3 regions of the Micromonospora sp. NPDC020750 genome follow, and region 1 is predicted to be linked to each of the others. Evidence: riboswitches for the same ligand, from Rfam matches in the RefSeq annotation. Region 1 holds a riboswitch; each other region holds the start of a gene.
What was found. A riboswitch is a leader RNA that binds a small molecule or an ion and turns the genes downstream of it on or off. The one in region 1 is predicted to bind S-adenosylmethionine.
Positions count from the first base shown of each region.

Region 2: linked by a shared signal. The riboswitch ahead of thrC (threonine synthase) and the one ahead of ACH4T9_RS16715 (ABC transporter substrate-binding protein) in region 1 are both predicted to bind S-adenosylmethionine.
Region 3: linked by a shared signal. The riboswitch ahead of ACH4T9_RS06460 (aminotransferase class V-fold PLP-dependent enzyme) and the one ahead of ACH4T9_RS16715 (ABC transporter substrate-binding protein) in region 1 are both predicted to bind S-adenosylmethionine.

Region 1 is NZ_JBIRTH010000004.1:657,035-663,371, reverse strand. It holds gene ACH4T9_RS16725 (HelD family protein) at 1-571, opposite strand, end outside; gene ACH4T9_RS16720 (TetR/AcrR family transcriptional regulator) at 663-1,358, shown strand; SAM riboswitch class IV at 1,479-1,589, shown strand; gene ACH4T9_RS16715 (ABC transporter substrate-binding protein) at 1,869-2,762, shown strand; gene ACH4T9_RS16710 (amino acid ABC transporter permease) at 2,843-3,649, shown strand; gene ACH4T9_RS16705 (amino acid ABC transporter ATP-binding protein) at 3,646-4,395, shown strand; gene ACH4T9_RS16700 (endo-1,4-beta-xylanase) at 4,561-5,970, shown strand; gene ACH4T9_RS16695 (ABC transporter ATP-binding protein) at 6,023-6,337, opposite strand, start outside.
Region 2 is NZ_JBIRTH010000002.1:262,371-268,707, reverse strand. It holds gene paaN (phenylacetic acid degradation protein PaaN) at 1-711, opposite strand, end outside; gene ACH4T9_RS06395 (GNAT family N-acetyltransferase) at 833-1,852, opposite strand; gene thrC (threonine synthase) at 2,241-3,527, opposite strand; SAM riboswitch class I at 3,540-3,671, opposite strand; gene ACH4T9_RS06385 (hypothetical protein) at 3,869-4,324, shown strand; gene ACH4T9_RS06380 (hypothetical protein) at 4,561-5,271, shown strand; gene ACH4T9_RS06375 (DoxX family protein) at 5,287-5,736, opposite strand; gene ACH4T9_RS06370 (GNAT family N-acetyltransferase) at 5,921-6,337, shown strand, end outside.
Region 3 is NZ_JBIRTH010000002.1:280,792-287,128, forward strand. It holds gene ACH4T9_RS06440 (FAD-binding oxidoreductase) at 1-134, opposite strand, end outside; gene ACH4T9_RS06445 (DUF4031 domain-containing protein) at 170-442, shown strand; gene ACH4T9_RS06450 (metal-dependent phosphohydrolase) at 719-1,381, opposite strand; gene ACH4T9_RS06455 (aromatic acid exporter family protein) at 1,448-2,707, shown strand; gene ACH4T9_RS06460 (aminotransferase class V-fold PLP-dependent enzyme) at 2,714-3,985, opposite strand; SAM riboswitch class IV at 4,033-4,152, opposite strand; gene ACH4T9_RS06465 (PrsW family intramembrane metalloprotease) at 4,177-5,670, shown strand; gene ACH4T9_RS06470 (hypothetical protein) at 5,725-5,892, opposite strand; gene ACH4T9_RS06475 (GroES family chaperonin) at 6,030-6,337, opposite strand, start outside.

The sequences.
Region 1 (6,337 bases):
CCTGTTCGGGCTGGATGGTGGCGACGATGTCGCGCATCGGGCCGACCCGGGGACGCTCGATCTCCGCAGCCACGAGCCGGCTGCCGCCGCCGAGTTCCTCCCCCCGGTCGAGGCGCTCGTCCTCGAACCCGGTGAGCCGGGCCGGGGCCGGCGGCGTGGAGCTCCACCCGTACCGGCGGCGGACCGCGACGCCGAGATGGTCCCGGGCGGTGGCCCGGTAGAAGGTGCGCGACACCGGCGCCCGCCAGTCGATGACGAGCGGGTAGCCGGCCTCGTCGGTGATGTGGCGGCGGCCGAGGTGGTAGCGCTGACCGGCGTGCTCGCCCGCCTCGGCGGCGGCGCCGAACCGGAGGCGGCCGAAGTAGGGCGGGGCGTCCGGCTCCTCGGCGAGTTCCTTGGCGTGGGTCCGCAGCATCCGGCCGAGGGTCTCGGCGGTCCAGCGGTCGCCGGCCACGTCCGCGCCGGTAGCCACCCGGTGTCGGGCGGTGTCGCGCATCCGGGCGAGCGCGGCGCGGGTCGCGGCCAGGTGCGCCTGCTCCCGCACGAGTTCCCGGTCGACCCCGTCGTCCATGGCAACCTCCGATGAGAATCATTAACCGGGTAAACATTCTAACCGCAGTCATGAAATTGACCTGGTATCGGCCGCTGGTAGCCTGGGTGGCGTGACCGGAGAGCAGGGCGTGACCGGAGAGCGAGGGCTGCGCGAACGCAAGCGGCAGCGCACCCACGACGCGATCTCGGCGGCGGCGATCTCGCTGTTCGTCGAACGAGGCTTCGACCGGGTGTCGGTCGCCGAGGTGGCCGCGGCCGCGGAGGTCTCCAAGCCGACGCTGTTCAAGTACTTCGCCACGAAGGAGGACCTGGTCCTGCACCGGATCGCCGACCACCGGGGCGAGTCGGCCCGGGTGGTACGCGGCCGACGCCCGGGCGAGGCGCCGCTCGCCGCGCTGCGCCGGCACTTCCTCGACGGGCTGGACCGCCGCGACCCGGTCACCGGGCTGAACGACGACCCCCGGGTGTTGGCGTACCACGGGATGGTCTTCTCGACCCCGAGCCTCGCCGCCCGGGTGGCCGGGCACGCCGCCGCCGAGGAGGCGGCGCTGGCCGACGCCCTCGACGACGCCGCCGGCACGCGCCGCGACGAACGGGGGCGGCCGGAGCCCGAGGCCCGGCCCGACGGGCTGACCGGCCGGCTCGCGGCGGCACAGATCGTCGCGGCGCAGCGGGTACTGGCGCGGGACAACTGGCGTCGTCTCACCGAAGGGTGCACCGCCGCCCGGGCGCACCCGGAGGCGGTCGCCGCCGCCGACCACGCCTTCACGCTGCTCGACGCCGGCCTGGCCCCGTACCGGGGCTGAACCTCGGCGGCGGTCGCCCGGCGAGGGCGATGTCCGACGTGTCGGCCGGAGCCCCACCCGGGGTGAGCGTCGTCATAACGACTGGACGCCCGGCCCGGTGCCGTTGCTAGGCTCCAACCAGGTCATGAGCGCCAGCGTCAAGCCCCGGCTCGCTGGCCGGCAACCCTCCTCCGCGGTGGGGTGCCCCGGGTGAAGACCAGGCACCGGAGTTCACCGGTGCAAGCGTGGCCTGGTCCCCAGGTCAACACCGACCTTGGAGAACCATGTCTGCTCGTCTGTGCGCCCCGCTCACTGCCGCCCGCTCGGCACCGGCCGCGTCACCATCCCGTCCCGCGCTGGTCAGGCGTCGGCACGTGGATCTGATGCGGGTGTGCAGCGACGGCTGTCGCCGTCACGCGGCGCGCTGAGCGCCTCCCCCCTTCCGTAGTAGCCCCCTTCCGCGGCCGCCCGTCGGCGTGCCGCGTCCGGCGGCGTGCCGTCCGCGCGCCGCCCTGATCCCAGGAGACACCTGTGCGATTCCTCCCTGCCCTGACCAGATTCGCCGTGCTGGGCGTCGCGGCCGTCGTCGGCGCTGCCACCCTCACCGCCTGCGGCGACGACACCTCGGCCGCCGCCGACAACCCGTACGGCCTGGTCCAGCCCGGTGTGCTGCGGGCCGGCACCCTCACCGACGCGCCACCGAACGTGTACCTGAAGGACGGAAAGTTCACCGGCTTCGACAACGACCTGCTCACCGCGGTCGCGGAGAAGATCGGCCTGAAGGTGGAGTTCGTCGGCACCGACTTCTCCGCGCTGCTGTCGCAGGTCAACAACCGCAAGTTCGACGTGGGCAGTTCCTCGATCACCATCACCGAGGCGCGGAAGAAGACCGTCGACTTCGGCAACGGCTACGACTTCGGCTACTTCGGGCTGGACGTCCCGGCCGGATCCCCGATCACCGGCTTCGACCAGCTCGACGGCAAGCGGGTGGTGGTCGTGCAGGGCACCGTGCAGGACGACTACGCCACCGGCCAGAAGCTGGACCCCGTGCGGGTGCCGGACTACAACGGAGCGCTCAACCAGCTCAAGGCCGGCACCGCCGACGCCTGGATCGCCCCGGCGGAGATCGGCGACAAGTCCGCCGCCGACAGCGGCGGGAAGATCACGGTGGCCGCGAAGCAGCTCAGTTCCACACCGACCGCGTACGCGGTGGCCAAGGGCAACGACGCGCTGCGCGCGGCGCTGGACAAGGGCCTCGACGAGGTCATCGCCGACGGCACGTGGAGCCGGTTGCAGGAGCAGTACTACCCGGGCCGGCCGATCCCGGCGGACTTCAAGCCGGGCAGCGGCTCGGTGCCGGTGCCCGGCGCATCGGCGGCGGCCCCGGCCGGGTCGGCCGCGCCGTCGGCGTCGGCCTCGTCCTGAGTACGCGGGCGTGACGGCACGGGCGACGCCGGGCCGACGGTACGGATGACCAGCGAGCGGGGCGGACGGGAAGACGACTGATGGATCCACTGAGCACCCTGTGGGAGACCTTCTTCGACTGGGACTCCATGCGCGCGGCGCTGCCCGAGATGCTCACCGTCGGGCTGCCCAACACGCTGATCCTGGCGATCTCGGCCGCCCTGCTCGGCTCCCTGCTGGGCATGCTGCTGGCGGTCGCGGGCATCTCGCGTACCCGGTGGTTGCGCTGGCCGGCGCGGGTGTACACGGACGTCTTCCGCGGCCTGCCGGCGGCGGCGACGATCCTGCTCATCGGCGTCGGCCTGGCGCCGCTGGGCATGCAGGTGTGGGGGCCGAACCCGTACCCGCTGGGCATCCTGGCGCTGTCGCTGATCGCGTCGGCGTACATCGGGGAGATCTTCCGGGCCGGCATCCAGAGCGTGGAGGCCGCCCAGCTGGAGGGGGCCCGGGCGCTGGGGTTCTCCTGGGGCGAGGCGATGCGGCTGGTGATCATCCCGCAGGGGGTCCGCCGGGTGCTGCCGGCCTGGGTGAACCAGCTCATCGCCCTGATCAAGGACTCCAGCCTGGTCTACTTCCTCGGCCTGGTGGCCAGCCAGCGGGAGCTGTTCCGGATCGGGCAGGACCACGCGGCGACCACCGGCAACGAGTCGGCGCTGCTGCTGGCGGGCCTGCTCTACCTGACGCTGACCGTGCCGCTGACCCACGCGGTGAACTGGATCGACCGGCGGCTGCGGCAGGGCCGGCCGACCACGGCGACCGAGGACGACGGCGCAGTGGCGCTCGCCGGGCAGAACGCGCTGCCCGGCGACGCCGCCGCCCGCGCGAGCACGGGAAAGGACGAGCGATGAGCACCGCGACCGGCACGACGACCCCGGTGAGCCTGAGCGTGCGGGACGTGCACCTCGCCTTCGGCGCCAACCGGGTGCTGCGCGGCGCGAGCCTGGACGTCGGCCGGGGCGGCACGGCCTGCGTCATCGGGCCGTCCGGGTCGGGCAAGTCCACCCTGCTGCGCACGATCAACCGGCTCATCGAGCCGGACCGCGGGGACGTGCTGCTGGACGGGCGCAGCGTGATGGGCGACGACCCGGACGCGCTGCGCCAGCGGATCGGCATGGTGTTCCAGCAGTTCAACCTCTTCCCGCACATGACGGTGCTGCGCAACATCACCCTGGCGCTGCGCCGGCTCAAGCGGCTCGGCGAGGACGAGGCCGCGCAGGTGGCCCGCGCCCAACTGGAGCGGGTCGGCCTGGCCGGCCGGGCCGACGCCCGGCCGGCGCACCTGTCCGGCGGGCAGCAGCAGCGGGTGGCGATCGCCCGGGCGCTGGCGTTGCAGCCGCAGGTGATGCTCTTCGACGAGGCGACCTCGGCCCTGGACCCGGAGCTGGTCAAGGGGGTGCTCGGCATCATGGCGGAGCTGTCGGCGGGCGGCATGACCATGGTGGTGGTGACCCACGAGATGGGCTTCGCCCGCGAGGTCGCCGACACCGTGGCGTTCATGGACGGCGGGGTGGTGCTGGAGGCCGGCGAGCCGGCGGCGATCTTCGAGCGTCCCGAGCATCCCCGGCTGCGCCGCTTCCTGTCCCAGGTGCTCTGACCGGCCCGCACCGCCGGCTAGGTTCCGAAACTTTCGGCGTCGTTGGCCACATATGACCGGCAAATGTCGGACTAGAGCTTTCCGAAACTTCTCGATAACCTGTATCGAAAGTCGCTGATGTCGTCGGCCGCGCGACGACTTCGATCCCCCGGAGGGCAGTCAGGCATGAGCAGCTCAGCAGCACGCGACCGCGGAAGCGCCAGGGTTCGACCGGGCCGACGCGCGGCGCTGGTCTCCGCCACCGTCGGCACGGTGGCCGCCGGTATGGTGCTGGCGCTGGCCACCGCGGCCAGCGCCGGCACCACCCTCGCCACCTCGGCGGCCGAGAAGGGCCGCTACTTCGGCACCGCGGTGGCCGCGAACAAGTTGTCGGATTCCACGTACGTCGGGATCCTGAACCGCGAGTTCAACATGGTCACCCCCGAGAACGAGATGAAGTGGGACGCGACCGAGCCGTCCCAGGGCCAGTTCAACTACACCAGCGCCGACCGCATCGTCAGCCACGCCCAGGCCAACGGCATGCGGGTCCGGGGCCACGCGCTGGCCTGGCACTCGCAGCAGCCCGGCTGGGCACAGAACCTCAGCGGCAGCGCGCTGCGCTCGGCGATGGTCAACCACGTCACCCAGGTCGCCACCCACTACAAAGGAAAGATCCACTCCTGGGACGTGGTCAACGAGGCGTTCGCCGACGGCGGCAACGGCGCCCGGCGCGACTCGAACCTCCAGCGCACCGGCAACGACTGGATCGAGGTGGCGTTCCGCGCCGCCCGCACCGCCGACCCGGGCGCGAAGCTCTGCTACAACGACTACAACACCGACGGGCAGAACGCGAAGTCCAACGCGGTTTACGCGATGGTCTCCGACTTCAAGGCCCGGGGCGTGCCGATCGACTGCGTCGGGTTCCAGTCGCACTTCAACAGCGCCTCCCCGGTGCCCGGCGACTACCAGGCCAACCTGCAACGGTTCGCCAACCTCGGCCTCGACGTGCAGATCACCGAGCTGGACATCGAGGGCTCCGGCACGGCGCAGGCCACCTCGTACGCCAACGTCACCAAGGCGTGCCTGGCGGTGTCCCGCTGCACCGGCATCTCCGTGTGGGGCATCCGGGACACCGACTCCTGGCGGGCCAGCGGCACCCCGCTGCTGTTCGACGGCAACGGCAACAAGAAGGCCGCGTACACCGCCACTTTGGACGCGTTGAACAGCGGCACGCCCATTCCGACCACGCCCCCGCCCACCACGCCCCCGCCGACCACTCCTCCCCCGACCACCCCGCCGCCCGGCGCGGGCTGCACGGCGTCGTTGTCCCTGCAGACCTGGACCGGGGGCTTCGTGGCGACGGTGCGGGTGACGGCCGGCTCGTCGGGCACCAACGGCTGGGCGTCCACCGTCACGTTGCCGTCGGGCACGGCGGTCACCAACGCGTGGAACGCGCAGAGCAGCGGCACCACCGGAACGGTCCGGTTCGCCAACGTGGCCTACAACGGCCGGCTCACCGCCGGACAGTCGACCGAGTTCGGCTTCCAGGGCACCGGCGCCCCGCCGTCGGGCACCCCGTCCTGCACCGCGAGCTGACCCGGCATCCGATCACGGCGACCCGGTGCCACCGGGTCGCCGTGTCGTGCGGTCAGTGCCCCACCGGGTACGCGCGGGTCTCGGCGGCCCTGACCGCCGCCCACACCGCCCGGCCCGGGACCAGCCGCAGCTGCGCGGCGGCGGCCGGGGTGACGTCGGCGGCGACGGACAGCGGCCCGTCGAGCTGGACGCGCAGGTTGTCGCCGTGCCGCTGCACCCCGGCGACGGTGGCTGACCATGTGTTGCGAGGGCTGCCCTCGGGCCGGGCGGGGTACAGCGCGACGGCGGCCGGCGGGAACGCCACGAACGCCTCGCCGGCCACGCTGTCGGCGGCGGTGAGGGTCAGCCCGCCGACCCGGACCCGATG
Region 2 (6,337 bases), on a different contig from region 1:
GCGCGGGTGCGGCTTGACCACCACCGGGTTGCCGGTGACCAGCGAGGCGAACAGCCCCGGGTACGAGTTCCAGGTCGGAAAGGTGTTGCAGCCGATGACGAGGGCCACCCCGCGCGGCACCACGTGGAACGTCTTGGTCATCCGCAGCGGGTCGCCCTTGCCTGCGGGCTTCTCCCAGCCGGCCGTCCCCGGGTGCCGGGTCATCTCCGCGTACGCGTAGGCGATCGCCTCCAGCGCCCGGTCCAGCGCGTGCGTCCCACCGGCCTGGAAGGCCATCACGAACGCCTGTCCGCTGGTGAACTGCACCGCGTTGGCCAGCTCGAAGACGTGCTTGTGCAACCGGTCGAGGAGCTCCAGGCAGACCCCCGCCCGGGCCTGCGGGCCGGCGTCGCGCCAGGCCGGCAGCGCGGCGGAGGCGGCGGCGACCAGCTCGTCGGCGCCGGCGTGTGGGTAACGGACGTTCAGCTCCAGCCCGAACGGGCTCGCCTCGGTGGCCACCCGGTCACCGGCGCCCGGCTGGTCGAGCGGGAAGTCGCCGTTCAGGTACGCCTCGAAGGCTGCCTTGCCGTCGGCGGCGGCGGTCTCGCCGTACACCCGGGGGCTGGGTGATTCCGGGTAGGCGGACCAGTACCCACGCTCCGCGATCGCGGTCAGCGCCCGGTTGAGGGTGTCGGCGTGCCTGTCGTGCAGGGGATGCGGGGTCTCCGTCATGCCCGCCATCATGCCCCAGCCGCGAACCGGACAGTAGGGGCCGACGACCGCCGCCGGCGTTCCGGGACGCCGCCCGGGCCGGCGCGGCGCTGAACAGCCGGGCGGTCGCACGGCGGCCCGGTCAGATGGTGAGCTGCCAGTCGGTCCAGGCGTCGACGGGACGGAAGCCGAGCCGCTCGTTGATGTCGATCATGTGTCCGTTGGCCGCCGCGTTGAACGTGTCCACGAAGCGCAGCTCCGGCTCGTGGGCGAGGCCGTACCGCAGGTTCTCCACCTTCGTCAGCAGCCCGAGCCGGTACCCCCGGTGCGCCGGGTCGACGATGGTGATCTGCTGGAACGCGTGCCACGACGCGCTGGGGCCGACGTCGAGCAGCGTCCAGGCGACCAGCCGGCCGGACGCCACGTGCACCGCACCGTGGTGGTAGCGGCGGCGGCCCCGGGCATCGAGCGCCCGCTCGACGCCACGCACCCGCTCGACGTCGACCCGTTCCGGCTCCCACTCCAGGTCCCCCAGCGGGGCGTCGGTCATCAGCCGGCCGTCGAGGTGGGCCACGTCGGCGACGTACTCCTCGGGGGCGGGCCCCCGCCAGCGGACGGTGCGGTAGCCGGCGGCGCGGGGCCGGGCTTCGGCGAGCAGGGCGTCGAGCGCGGCCGGGGCGAGCCGGGCGGCGTCGAGCCGGCGGCGGACCTCGGGAAGCACCGGCCGGCCGCCCACCGCGGCGGCGAACGCTCCGCCGGCCCCGTCGCGTCCCGGCCCGTCGGGCAGGGCCGAGACGGCCATCCCGACCACCCGCTTGCGCCCCCGCTCGCGCAGCACCCGCAGGCCGTGCTCGTGCAGCGCCCGGCCGACCCCGTGCCGGCGCTGCGCCGGGTCCACGAACAGGTCCACGGCGGCGTTGTCGGTGTTGTCGAGCTGCGGCAGGTCCAGGGCGAGGTAGCCGGCCGGCACGCCGTCGCGGCGGGCGAGCGCCCAGACCGGCGCTCCGCCCGGCATCGGGTGGCGGAGCCCGGCCTCGAGCCGTCGCCGACACAGCGGCGGGAAGTCGGGGACGTCCGCCGCGTCGGCCGCCGCCCTGATCCGGTACGCCGCGTCGACCGCACTCTGGTCGGCCGGGTCGATCGGCGTGATCGTGATGCCCATGGACTGAGGGTGACCCGGGAAACACGATCGGGCCAGCGAATTAATCGCCGGCCCGATCGGACGTGGTCGGGAGGGACGATCGCACAACGCCTTCGGCGTTGGGTCGCAAGAACTAAAAAGTCTTCGGCGAAACGCCCTCCCGCACCGAGCATCCTGCGCCGTCCGGTTCCTGTCGTCAAGTCCCCGGTGGCGGGTTTCTCTCACGCAGGGCTAAAAGTCGGTTACTCGGGGGATCCGCCCCATCCCCCGTCCGGGCGATCCACCCGTCCACCGGACGGTCGGGGCCGGGGCGGCGGGCAGGGCCGGTGGGGCGCGGCGCGCGGCGTGCTTCCGGGCCGGGGCGGGGAAGGGCCGCAGGCCGCGCCAGGGTCGATCGAGATCGGGCAGGTCAGCCGAGCAAACCGGCGTCCCGGGCGGCGCGCAGCGAGGGCCTGATCCGGTGGGTCGGGCCGACCTGGGCGGCGACGGCGTCGATGGTCTTCAGCCCTTCGCCGGTGTTGAACACCACAGTCTCCGCCGTCGGGTCGAGCCGGCCGGACTCGACCAGCTTGCGCAGCACGGCGACGGTCACCCCACCGGCCGTCTCGGCGAACACCCCGGTGGTCCGGGCCAGCAGCCGGATGCCGTCGCGGATCTCGTCGTCGTCGGCGTACTCCATCCAGCCGCCGGTGCGCCGGACCGCCTCCAGGGCGTACAGGCCGGCGGCCGGATCGCCGATGTTGAGCGACTTGGCGATGCCGGTCGGCCGGACCGGGGTGATGGTGTCGGTGTCGGCGTGCAGGGCGGCGGCGATCGGGTTGCAGCCGGCGGACTGGGCACCGAAGACCTTCCAGCCGCCGGCCGGGGCCTCGACGAGGCCGATCTCGACCAGCTCGCTGAACGCCTTATCGATCTTGGTGAGCAGCTCGCCGCTGGCCATCGGGATGACCACCTGGGCCGGGATGCGCCAGCCGAGCTGCTCGGCCACCTCGTACCCGAGGGTCTTGGAGCCTTCGGCGTAGTACGGGCGGACGTTGACGTTGACGAACGCCGTGTCCTCGAACTCGTCGGTCTCCACCAGCTCGCCGCAGAGCCGGTTCACGTCGTCGTAGGAGCCGTCGATGGCGACCAGCTCGCCCCCGTAGACGGCGGTGGTGACCACCTTGCCCGCCTCCAGGTCGCTGGGGATGAACACGACCGAGGGGACCCCGGCGCGGGCCGCGTGCGCGGCGACCGAGTTGGCCAGGTTGCCGGTCGAGGCGCAGGCGAACCGGGTGAAACCGAGCGCCCGGGCGGCGGTGAGGGCCACCGAGACCACCCGGTCCTTGAACGAGTGGGTGGGGTTCGCGCTGTCGTCCTTGACCCAGAGCGGGGCGGTGATGCCCAGCTCGGCGGCGAGGTTGGGCGCGGCGACCAGCGGGGTCAGCCCCGGGTCGACGGTCACCCGGGTGGCCGGGTCCTGGCCGGCCGGGAGGAGGGCGGCGTACCGCCAGATGTTCTGCGGGCCGGCCTCGATCTGCTCGCGGGTCACCCGCGCCAGGGCAGCGGCGTCGTAGTCGACCTCAAGAGGGCCGAAGCACTCGTAACAGGCGTGCTGCGCGGCGAGCGGGTAGCGCGCGGTGCAGGCCCGGCAGACCAGGGCGCGGGCGGGGCTGGCGGTGGTGTCGATGCCGGACGCGGCGAGGGTCGACGTCATGTCGAGAAGGTCCTCTCATCTTTCCCCGCATCGCACCCTGCGGCGGGGACGGAATTGGCACCTGTCCGCACCGCTCGTCATCGAGCGCGCGGGTGGTTGCCGGGGCTTCGTCGGGCCGTATCCCTCTGCCCCTCTGGATGAGGTATTCAGTTGTGCGCACGAGTCTACGGCGGATCGCCGGCTCCGCCACCCGAGGTTCCAGCGTATGGGCCGCCCCTGGGCATTGAATTAATCACACCGTCACCGTGGGAGTCGACGACACCACCGCCCGCAACGTTGGCCTTGATCGATTCCAAGGGGGGCCTGCATGGGGGCTGGCCTGGGGTTTCTACGCTCACCGCGTGACGTACCCCCCGTCGCCCGGTTTCCCCGGGCCGCCCCAGAAGTCCCGCGGGCTCAGCCGGACGACCCGCACCGTGATCATCGTGGTCGCCGTGGTGGCGCTGCTCTGCTGCGCCGGAGCGGTCGGCGGCGGCCTCTGGCTGTTCCGCACCGTGCAGGGCACCATCACGCCGGCCCGGGACGCCGCGACCGCATACCTGGACGACACGAAGGCGGGCAACTACCCGGCCGCGTACGCCCGGCTCTGCGAGCGACTGCGCAGCCGGCAGACCGAGGCGCAGTTCACCCGGGCCCGGCAGGCCGAGCCGCCCCTGGACGAGTACCGCGTCACCAACACCCAGGTGCACACCAGCAACGGCGACACCAGCGCCGAGGTGACCGTCAAGATCGCGGACCGGAACAGGGTCATCAGCCTGGTCAAGGAGGGTGACCAGTGGCGGGTGTGCGGGGGCTGATCGGGTGACACGGCCGGTCGTGCCCCGCGTCCCCCCACCCCACCTCCCCTGCGCGCACTTTCACGGAATGTGTGGCTATGGCGCGCGCGGATGCCACACATTCCGTGAAAGTGCGCGCACCGGGAACAGCGGGGGGACGGGAGACGGGGCCCGGCCGGGTGGCGTGGGGCCGACGATGCGGGTGGCGTGGGGTCGCTACCGTGCGGGAAGCCCACCCCCGAGAGAGGAACTGGCCGATGCGCCGGACCCTGCCCAGCCTCGCGATCCTCGCCCTGGCCTGCCTGATGACCGCGGGTTGCGACGCCGGGGGGTCGACCTCCTCGGCGGGTACGACCACCGCTCCGGCCGCCGACGAGCCGGCCGCCCCGGCGGAGGACGGCCCGGAGCCGGCCCCGGCGACGACAGGCCCCGCCGCCCCGCCGGAGCCGACCGTCGCCGGCACCACCGCCGCGCCGCCGAAGCCCGCGCCGAAGAAGGTGCCCGCGCTGACCTGCAAGCAGCTCGCCGGCGCCCACGTCGGCAGCACCAAGGTCCCCTACCAGGGGTACGCCGACTACCTCCCGCTGGCCGAGGGCGTCTGGTCCGGCGAGGACGGCGACACGGTCACCCTCCAGAAGCCCTGCGGGATCGGCGACCTCGACGGCGACGGCGCGGCGGACGCGGTCGGCGCGGTCGCCCTCAAGAGCGGGGGCAGCGGCACCTTCTACACGCTGGTGGTGTGGCGCAACGCCGACGGTGAGCCGGTCTACCGGAGCCTGGCCGAACTGGACGACCGGACCCCGGTCGTCTCGATCACCGTGTCCGGCGGCCGGGCGAAGGTCGTCTGGCTGACCCGTTCCGCCGAGCGGGGCATGGCGGAGCTGGACATCCGACGCACCTCGTACTACCAGCTCTCCGGCAGCACGTTCACCGAGGTCAGCCACACCGACGCGCCGTACAAGCCGTAGCGGCGGGGGTGCGACTCAAGCCGGCACGGACCGCTTGCCCGGCACCGGGGCCGCGACGGCGGGCTCCCGACGGCGGCGGAGCAGGCTGTCCAACGCCCAGGTGCCGGGGCCGAGCACCGCGACGAGCACGAACGACCAGCAGAACAGCGCCGCCAGCTCGCCGCCGTTGCGCAGCGGGAGCAGCCCGTCGGGCTGGTGCACCACGAAGTAGGCGTACGCCATCGAGCCCGAGGCGACCAGCGCGGCGGGCCGGGTGAACAGCCCGGCCAGCACCAGCACGCCGCAGGTTGCCTGGATCAGCGCCGCCCACCAGCCCGGCCACTCGCCGAACGGGACGGCCTGGCCGGCGCCCCGGGCACCGCCGAGCACGCCGAACAGCGACGACAGCCCGTGGCACAGGAAGAGCAGGCCGACCACCATGCGGAACAGGGACAGGACGAGTCCGCCGAGTCGGTCGAACTTCATGCGACACCTCCAACGATGCTGATCGATGCATCCAGCATGCGAGCAAGGGCGGGAGGTGTCCACGAAATCCCTCCAATCGGGAAGGCTCCCACGACGTCGGCACGTCGGCCGCTCCGGCGCCGGCCGGGGCACGGCGATCGAAAATGGGGATGCCCGGATTCCGATCGGGCGTCAGGATCCGGTCATGACCACGTTGCTCACCGGCCAGGACGACCCCGAGTTGGAACGTCGCCTCTCAGACGAACTGGACGCCATCAACCGATCCTCCATCGCCTCGGACGACGAGACGCCGTTCTCCATCCGGGCCGATGACGCCGGCACCCTTCTCGGCGGGATCACCGGGTGGACCTGGGGCGGCTGCGGCGGCATCACCTCCCTGTGGGTGGAGCCGGAGCAGCGAGGCCGTGGCCTGGGTCGTCGCCTGTTGGCCGCAGCCGAGGACGAGATCCTGCAGCGCGGCTGCGACCGGGTCGTCGTGGCGACCATGTCCTTCCACGCGCCCGGCTTCTATCACCGTCACGGCTATCAGGAGGTCGGGCGTACGCCGGAGATGCCGGACGGCACCGCGAAGCACCACTTCCACAAGCGACTGGTCACGGCG
Region 3 (6,337 bases), on a different contig from region 1:
ACCACCAGCGGCGTCCCGGAGGCGCACAGGTCGGCCTCGTCCCGTTCGTGCATCCGGAGCAGGTCCGGGTCGGTCAGGACGGCGTCGTCGCCGAGCACGGCGCGCAGGTCGGCGAGGAGGGGTGAGGCAACCATGCAGCAGAGGCTAACCTCCGGCTAGTTTGGCCACCATGCTCTATCTTGACCGGCCCGCCTGGCCGGCGCGCGGGCGACTCTGGTCGCATCTGATCAGCGACGTCTCGCCCGCCGAGCTGCACGCCTTCGCCGAGGCGCTCGGCGCGTCCCGCCGCGCGTTCGACCGCGACCACTACGACATCCCCGCCGAGCGGTACGCCATGGCGGTGCACCTCGGAGCCAGGGTGGTCCCCAGCCGTGAACTGGTCCGCCTCCTGCGTGCATCCGGCCTCCGCCGCCCCAAACACCTGACCCACCCCACCCCCTGACCCACCCCACCCGCCCCGTCCCACCGCGCGACCCCCCTACCGCGTGGCCACCCATTGCCCCACCGCGCGACCGCCCACCGCGCGACCGCCCACCGCGATCTTGCACTTGCGGCCCCAGTTTTGCGCCTTAGGTGGCATATGTGCGGGCCGCAACTGCAAGATCGCGGGCGCGGGCCGCGGGCGCGGGCCGCGGGCCGCGGGCCGCAACTGCAAGATCGTGGGGGCGAGGGCGGGTCGCGGAGCGCGGAGCGCGGGGAGAGGTGGGGTGGGGGCGGGTTAGTGGAGGGCGGTGAGTTCGCGGTGGAGGTTGGCGCGGGCCGGGTGCTCCCAGCGGGCGGCCAGGGTGGGCAGCCGGTAGAGGGTGGGCAGGGACAGCAGGCCGTCGAGCACCGAGGCCCGCCCGGCCCGGAACACCGGCTCCGGCACGTGCGCGTACTCCCGACGGACGGCGGCGGCGTACCGGTCGTACTCGTCGGGGGGACCGGCCAGCACGGCCAGGTCGGCGTCGCAGAGCAGCGCGCCGTCGCGGTCTCCGGCCGCGACCGCGTGCCCGGCGGTGAGCAGCACCAGCCGGCGGACCTCCGCCACCGCCACGGTCGGCACCCCGACCCCGGTCAGCAGCGCGTCGGCGAGGTCGGCGCTGGCCCGCTCGTTGCTGTCCCCGCCGGCACGCGGGTCGTAGATCGCGTCGTGGCACCAGGCGGCGAGCCGGACCAGGTCGGGGTCGTCGGCCAGTTCGGCGTGCGCGTCGACGACATCGAGGACGGCGGTCAGGTGCCGGGCGGTGTGGTAGTGCCGGTGCGGTTCCCGCCAGCGGGCCAGCAGGCCCGCCCCGGCGTCGGTCAGCGCCAGTGAGTCCCCGGCCCCGGCGCCCCGGGCCGCCGCCCGCCACCGGCCGATCAGTTCTGCCGCTCCCCGGCGGCCGTCCGAGCCCGTCATCTGGCCGAGTCTGCCGGAGCGGGCGAGGATTCACCGCCCTCACGGTGGGTAGTCCCCGCCATGGCCGTGGCCCGGGATCGCCGATCGTCGCTGCTGCGGCGCGCCGGCCTGCACGACGGCGTGGCCGACATCGACTCGGCGCGGATCTCGGCGGCGATGGAGGAGCTTCGACGTCGCAGCAGAGCCACCCTGCACGATCGGCTGCACCGGGTCCGGATGGCGATGGGCCTGGCCGTGCAGGCCGGGCTGGCCGCCGCGCTGGCCTGGGCCATCTCCCACCACCTGCTGGGAAACCCGCAGCCGGTCTTCGCGCCGATCTCGGCGGTCGGCGCCCTGGCCGCGTCGGTCGGTCAGCGGCTGCGCCGGACCGTCGAGCTGATCGTCGGGGTGGCGGTCGGGGTGTTCCTCGGCGACCTGCTGATCTACCTCGTCGGCACCGGTGGCTGGCAGCTCGGGCTGGTGGTGACGGCGTCCATCGTGCTGACCCTCTTCTTCGGCGGGAGCGTGTCGGTCGTCATCCAGGCGGCCGCAACCGCCGTGCTGATCGTCACGCTCAGCCCGTCCACGGAGGACCTGGAGATTCCGCGCTTCGTCGACGCCTTCATCGGCGGCGGGATCGCGCTCGTGGTGACGGCGGTCCTGTTGCCGCTGAACCCGCTGCGGGTGATCAACCGGGCCGCCCGGCCCGCGCTGGACCTGCTCGCCGATCAGCTCGACGCCGCCGCCGAGGCGCTGCGCGGGCAGGACCGGGACAGCGCCCAGCGGGCCCTCGAACGGCTCCGCGAGAACAAGGAGGAGCTGAGCACCCTCATCGAGGCGATCGAGGGCGCGAAGGAGACCAGCATCCTCTCCCCGGCCCGTTGGCACCGGCGCAGCGAGCTGACCCACTACGCCGAGGCGGCCGACCCCATCGACCGCGCGATGCGCAACAGCGGGACCCTGATCCGGCGTTCCGTGACGATGATCGAGGACGGGGAGCCGGTGCCGGAGCCGATGCCGGATGCGGTGGCCCACCTCGCGGAGTCGGTCCGCCTGCTCCGCCACGAGTTCGCCATCGGGGCGGAACCGGAGAAGGCCCGGGAACGGTCCCTGCGCGCGGTCAGTGAGGCCGGCCGGGCGTACGCGCAGGGGGTCGGGTTCTCCGGCAGCGTGGTGATCGCGCAGGTGCGCACCACCGCCAGCGACCTGCTGGTCACCTCCGGCATCGACCAGGAGGAGGCCAACCGGCTGATCCGGGTGTCCTTCGGCGAGCAGGAGAAACCGACCGTCGGCCCGGCCGAGAGCGTCCCCGCCCCGAAGCCGCCCACGGCCCCGCCGCTGGGCTGAGGCGCCTCAGCCCAGTTCGGCGAGGGCGGTGAGCAGGCTCTCGACGTGCTCCGGCGTGCTGCCCAGGCCGATGCTGGCCCGCAGGGCGGTCGGGGGCAGGTCCCGGTGCCCACTGCGCCCGGCGGCCTCGGTGAGCAGCCGACGGGCCAGCGGATGGGCGCAGAACAACCCGTCGCGGACCCCGATGTCGTACCGAATGGCCAGCTCCGCCGCGACCTCGGCCGAGTCCCGGCCGGCCAGCACGAACGAGACGATGCCCACCCGGGGCGAGTCCGGGCCGAAGGTGCGCAGCTCCACCACGTGCGGCAGGGCCGCCAGCCCGGCCCGCAGCCGGGCCAGCAGCGTCTGCTCGCGGGCGTGTAGCGCGACCCGGTCCGCCCCGGCCAGCGCCGCGCACACCGAGGCGAGCGCGACCGCGCCGAGCAGGTTGGGGGTGCCGGCCTCGTGCCGGGCCGGGCCGGTGGCCCAGCGCACATCGTGGGTGGCGGCCCCGACGTGACTGGTGGCGCCCCCACCGGCCAGGTACGGCGGGGCCGCGTCCAGCCAGTCGCCCCGGCCGAGCAGCACCCCCGCGCCGAACGGCGCGTACAGCTTGTGCCCGGAGACGGCCAGGTAGTCCACGTCCAGCGCGGCCACGTCGACCGGGGCGTGCGGGGCGAGCTGGGCGGCGTCCACCGCGATCCGGGCGCCGTGCCGGCGGGCCACCCGGGCCAGCTCGGCCACCGGCCAGCGTTCCCCGGTCACGTTGCTCGCCCCGGTCACCGCCACCAGCACCGGCGGGCGGGCGGTGGCGCCCCGGCGCAGCTCGGTCAGCGCCGCGTCCAACGCCCGAACCGCCTCGGCGGGGGCGGCCGGCACCGGCAGCCGCACCGAGCCGCGCGGCCAGGGCAGCAGGTTGGCGTGGTGCTCCCCGGCGAACGTCACCACCGTGGTCCCGGTGGGCAGGGTCCGGGCCAGCAGGTTCAGCGCGTCGGTGGTGTTGCGGGTGAACACCACGTGGTCGTCGGCGCGGGCGCCGAAGAAGTCGCCGACCGTCTGCCGGGCCCGCTCGTATTCCAGCGTGCAGCGCCGCGACAGCGCGCCGGCGCCGCGGTGCACGCTGGCGTACCAGGGGAGCAGCTCGGCCACCGCGTCGGCCGCGGCCCGCGCGCACGGCGCGCTGGCGGCGTAGTCCAGGTTGATCTGGCCCGGCACGCCGAGCACGTCGAGCGGCCGCGACGACGCCGACACGGTCCGCGCGGGCGGCGGCGTGAGCGAGGGTACGAGGGTGACGGTCATGGCACGACCTCCGGGTCCGGGGACCCCGGGTGACAGCACCGGGACGGGGTCCGCGCTTGCCCAGCGCCGGACAGGGCTGGGCCCGGTCATCACCCGGGGCACCCCACCGCGAACTCGACGAGGGTTGCCGGCCAGCAAGCCGGGGCTTGACGCTGGCGCTCGTGACCTGACGACAGGATAACGGTCGACCGATGCGGCCGGAACAGCCAGCGGGGGATGACTACGCTGATGTAATGGCCGACACCCCGCCCGGCGGCGCCGCGTCGCCGTGGACCCCGCACGATCTCCCTTCGCAGCCCGGTGGGGCCGCCCCCCGGATGCCGGTGCGCCGGCTGGGCTGGCGGCGGGTCCTGGTGGTGGTCCTGGTTGTGCTGCTGATCGCGGCGTGCGCGGTCTACATGCTCTTCAAGCTCGGCTTCAACCTGGGGCCGGAGGCGCTGCTGATCGGCGTGGTCGCCGCGATCCTGCCGGTGCCGGTGCTGGTCTCCTGCTTCCTGTGGCTGGACCGGTACGAGCCGGAGCCGTTGAAGTATCTGATCTTCTGCTTCGTCTGGGGCGCGTTCGTCTCCACGGCCGCCTCGCTGACCGTCAACGGGTTCTTCGCCGCCCGGTTCGCCGACTGGGGGCTGCCCGACGCGTTGACCGCGGTGCTGGTCGCCCCGTTCATCGAGGAGTTGACCAAGGCGATCGGCCCGATCCTGCTGCTGATCTTCCGCCGCCGGGAATGGTCCGGCATCACCGACGGCCTGGTCTACTGCGGGCTGTCGGCGGTCGGCTTCGCCATGGTGGAGAACATCCTCTACCTGGGCGGTTACGGCTACGCCTCCGGCGTCAACGAGTACGGTCCGGCGACCGGGGCGCGGCAGGTCATCGCGATCTTCATCGTCCGGATCCTGCTGTTCGGCTTCGCCCACCCGCTGTTCACCTCGATGACCGGCGTGGGTCTCGGCATCGCCGCCCGGACCGCCGACCGTCGGGTGCGCTTCCTCGCCCCGGTCGCGGGCCTGCTGCTGGCGATGATGCTGCACGGCACCTGGAACCTGCTGCCGTCACTGGCCCAGGCCACCGGCCAGACGATGGTCGCCCTGTACGGCTACCTCGGGGTGATGGTGCCGATCTTCTTCGGCATGGTCGGGTTGGCGGTCTGGCTGCGCGGCTGGGAGGGGCGGCTGACCGAGCGCACCCTGCCCGACTACGTGCGGGCCGGGTGGCTGACCCCGCCGGAGGTGGCGGCGCTGGGCAGCCTGGGCCGGCGGCACGCCGCCCGGACCTGGGCCCGGCGGGTGGCCGGCGACGCGGGGCTCAAGGCGATGCGCGGGTACCAGTTCTCCGCCACCCGGCTGGCGCTGCTGCGCGACGGGATGCACCGAGGGCTGGACCGTCGGCCGGCTGACCGGGAACGGACCGCGTGGGAGGAACGGGAGCTGCTGGACGCGATCACCGCGTACCGGTCCTTCTTCGTCGGCCGGGATCCGCAGGTGCCGGTCGGGAGCTGGGACGGCCACCGCTACCACCTGCGGTTCCCCGACGGGTCGCAGCGGCCGGTCGACGCCCCGGACGAGCCCGTGGTGCCGATCCCGGTGGTGCTCGCCCCGCCGCCGCCCCCGGCCCACCCGGGGCCTTACGGCCCGCCCGGCTGGTACGGTCCCCGCCCGGGCGCCCCCTGGCCGCCGGGCGCCGCCTGACGGGGCGGGTCAACCGGTCAGGCGGGTGCTGCCTGACGGGGTCGCAGCGGCCGGTCAGGTCATCAGGCCGGTGAGGAAGTCACCGATGCCCACGGCCATCGCCGCCAGGCCCGCCCCGATCGCCTTGCACATCTGCGCCGCGCTGTCCGGTCGGAAAGCCACGAAGTAGATCAGGAACGCGACGCTTCCCCAGAGGAGAACCTTCTTCACGAATACCGGCACGATCCCTCCCCAGGGCGCTGGACGTGCCTGGCTTCCCGTAGTCGGCAGCCGCAAACGACGCGTCGCCGACCGGGGTGGACGACGGGGGAGGCCGGGACGGACCCGGGGGAGGAAAGCGGAAGGGCCTGCCGGAGGCGTTACAGGTACAGGCCGGTGGAGCCGTTCGACTCCGACTCGATCCGTTCGGCGGCTACGGCGTGCACGTCCCGCTCGCGCAGCAGGACGTACCCCCGGCCGTGCAGTTCGACCTCGGAGCGGTCGTCGGGGTCGAAGAGCACCCGGTCACCGGAGACGATCGAGCGGACGTGCGGCCCCACTCCCACGGCGGTCGCCCAGGCCAGTCGCTTACCCACGGCGGCGGTTGCCGGGATCACGATGCCGGCGGTGGAGCGGCGCTCACCCTCGCTGCCGTCCACCTTCACCAGCACGCGGTCGTGCAGCAGAC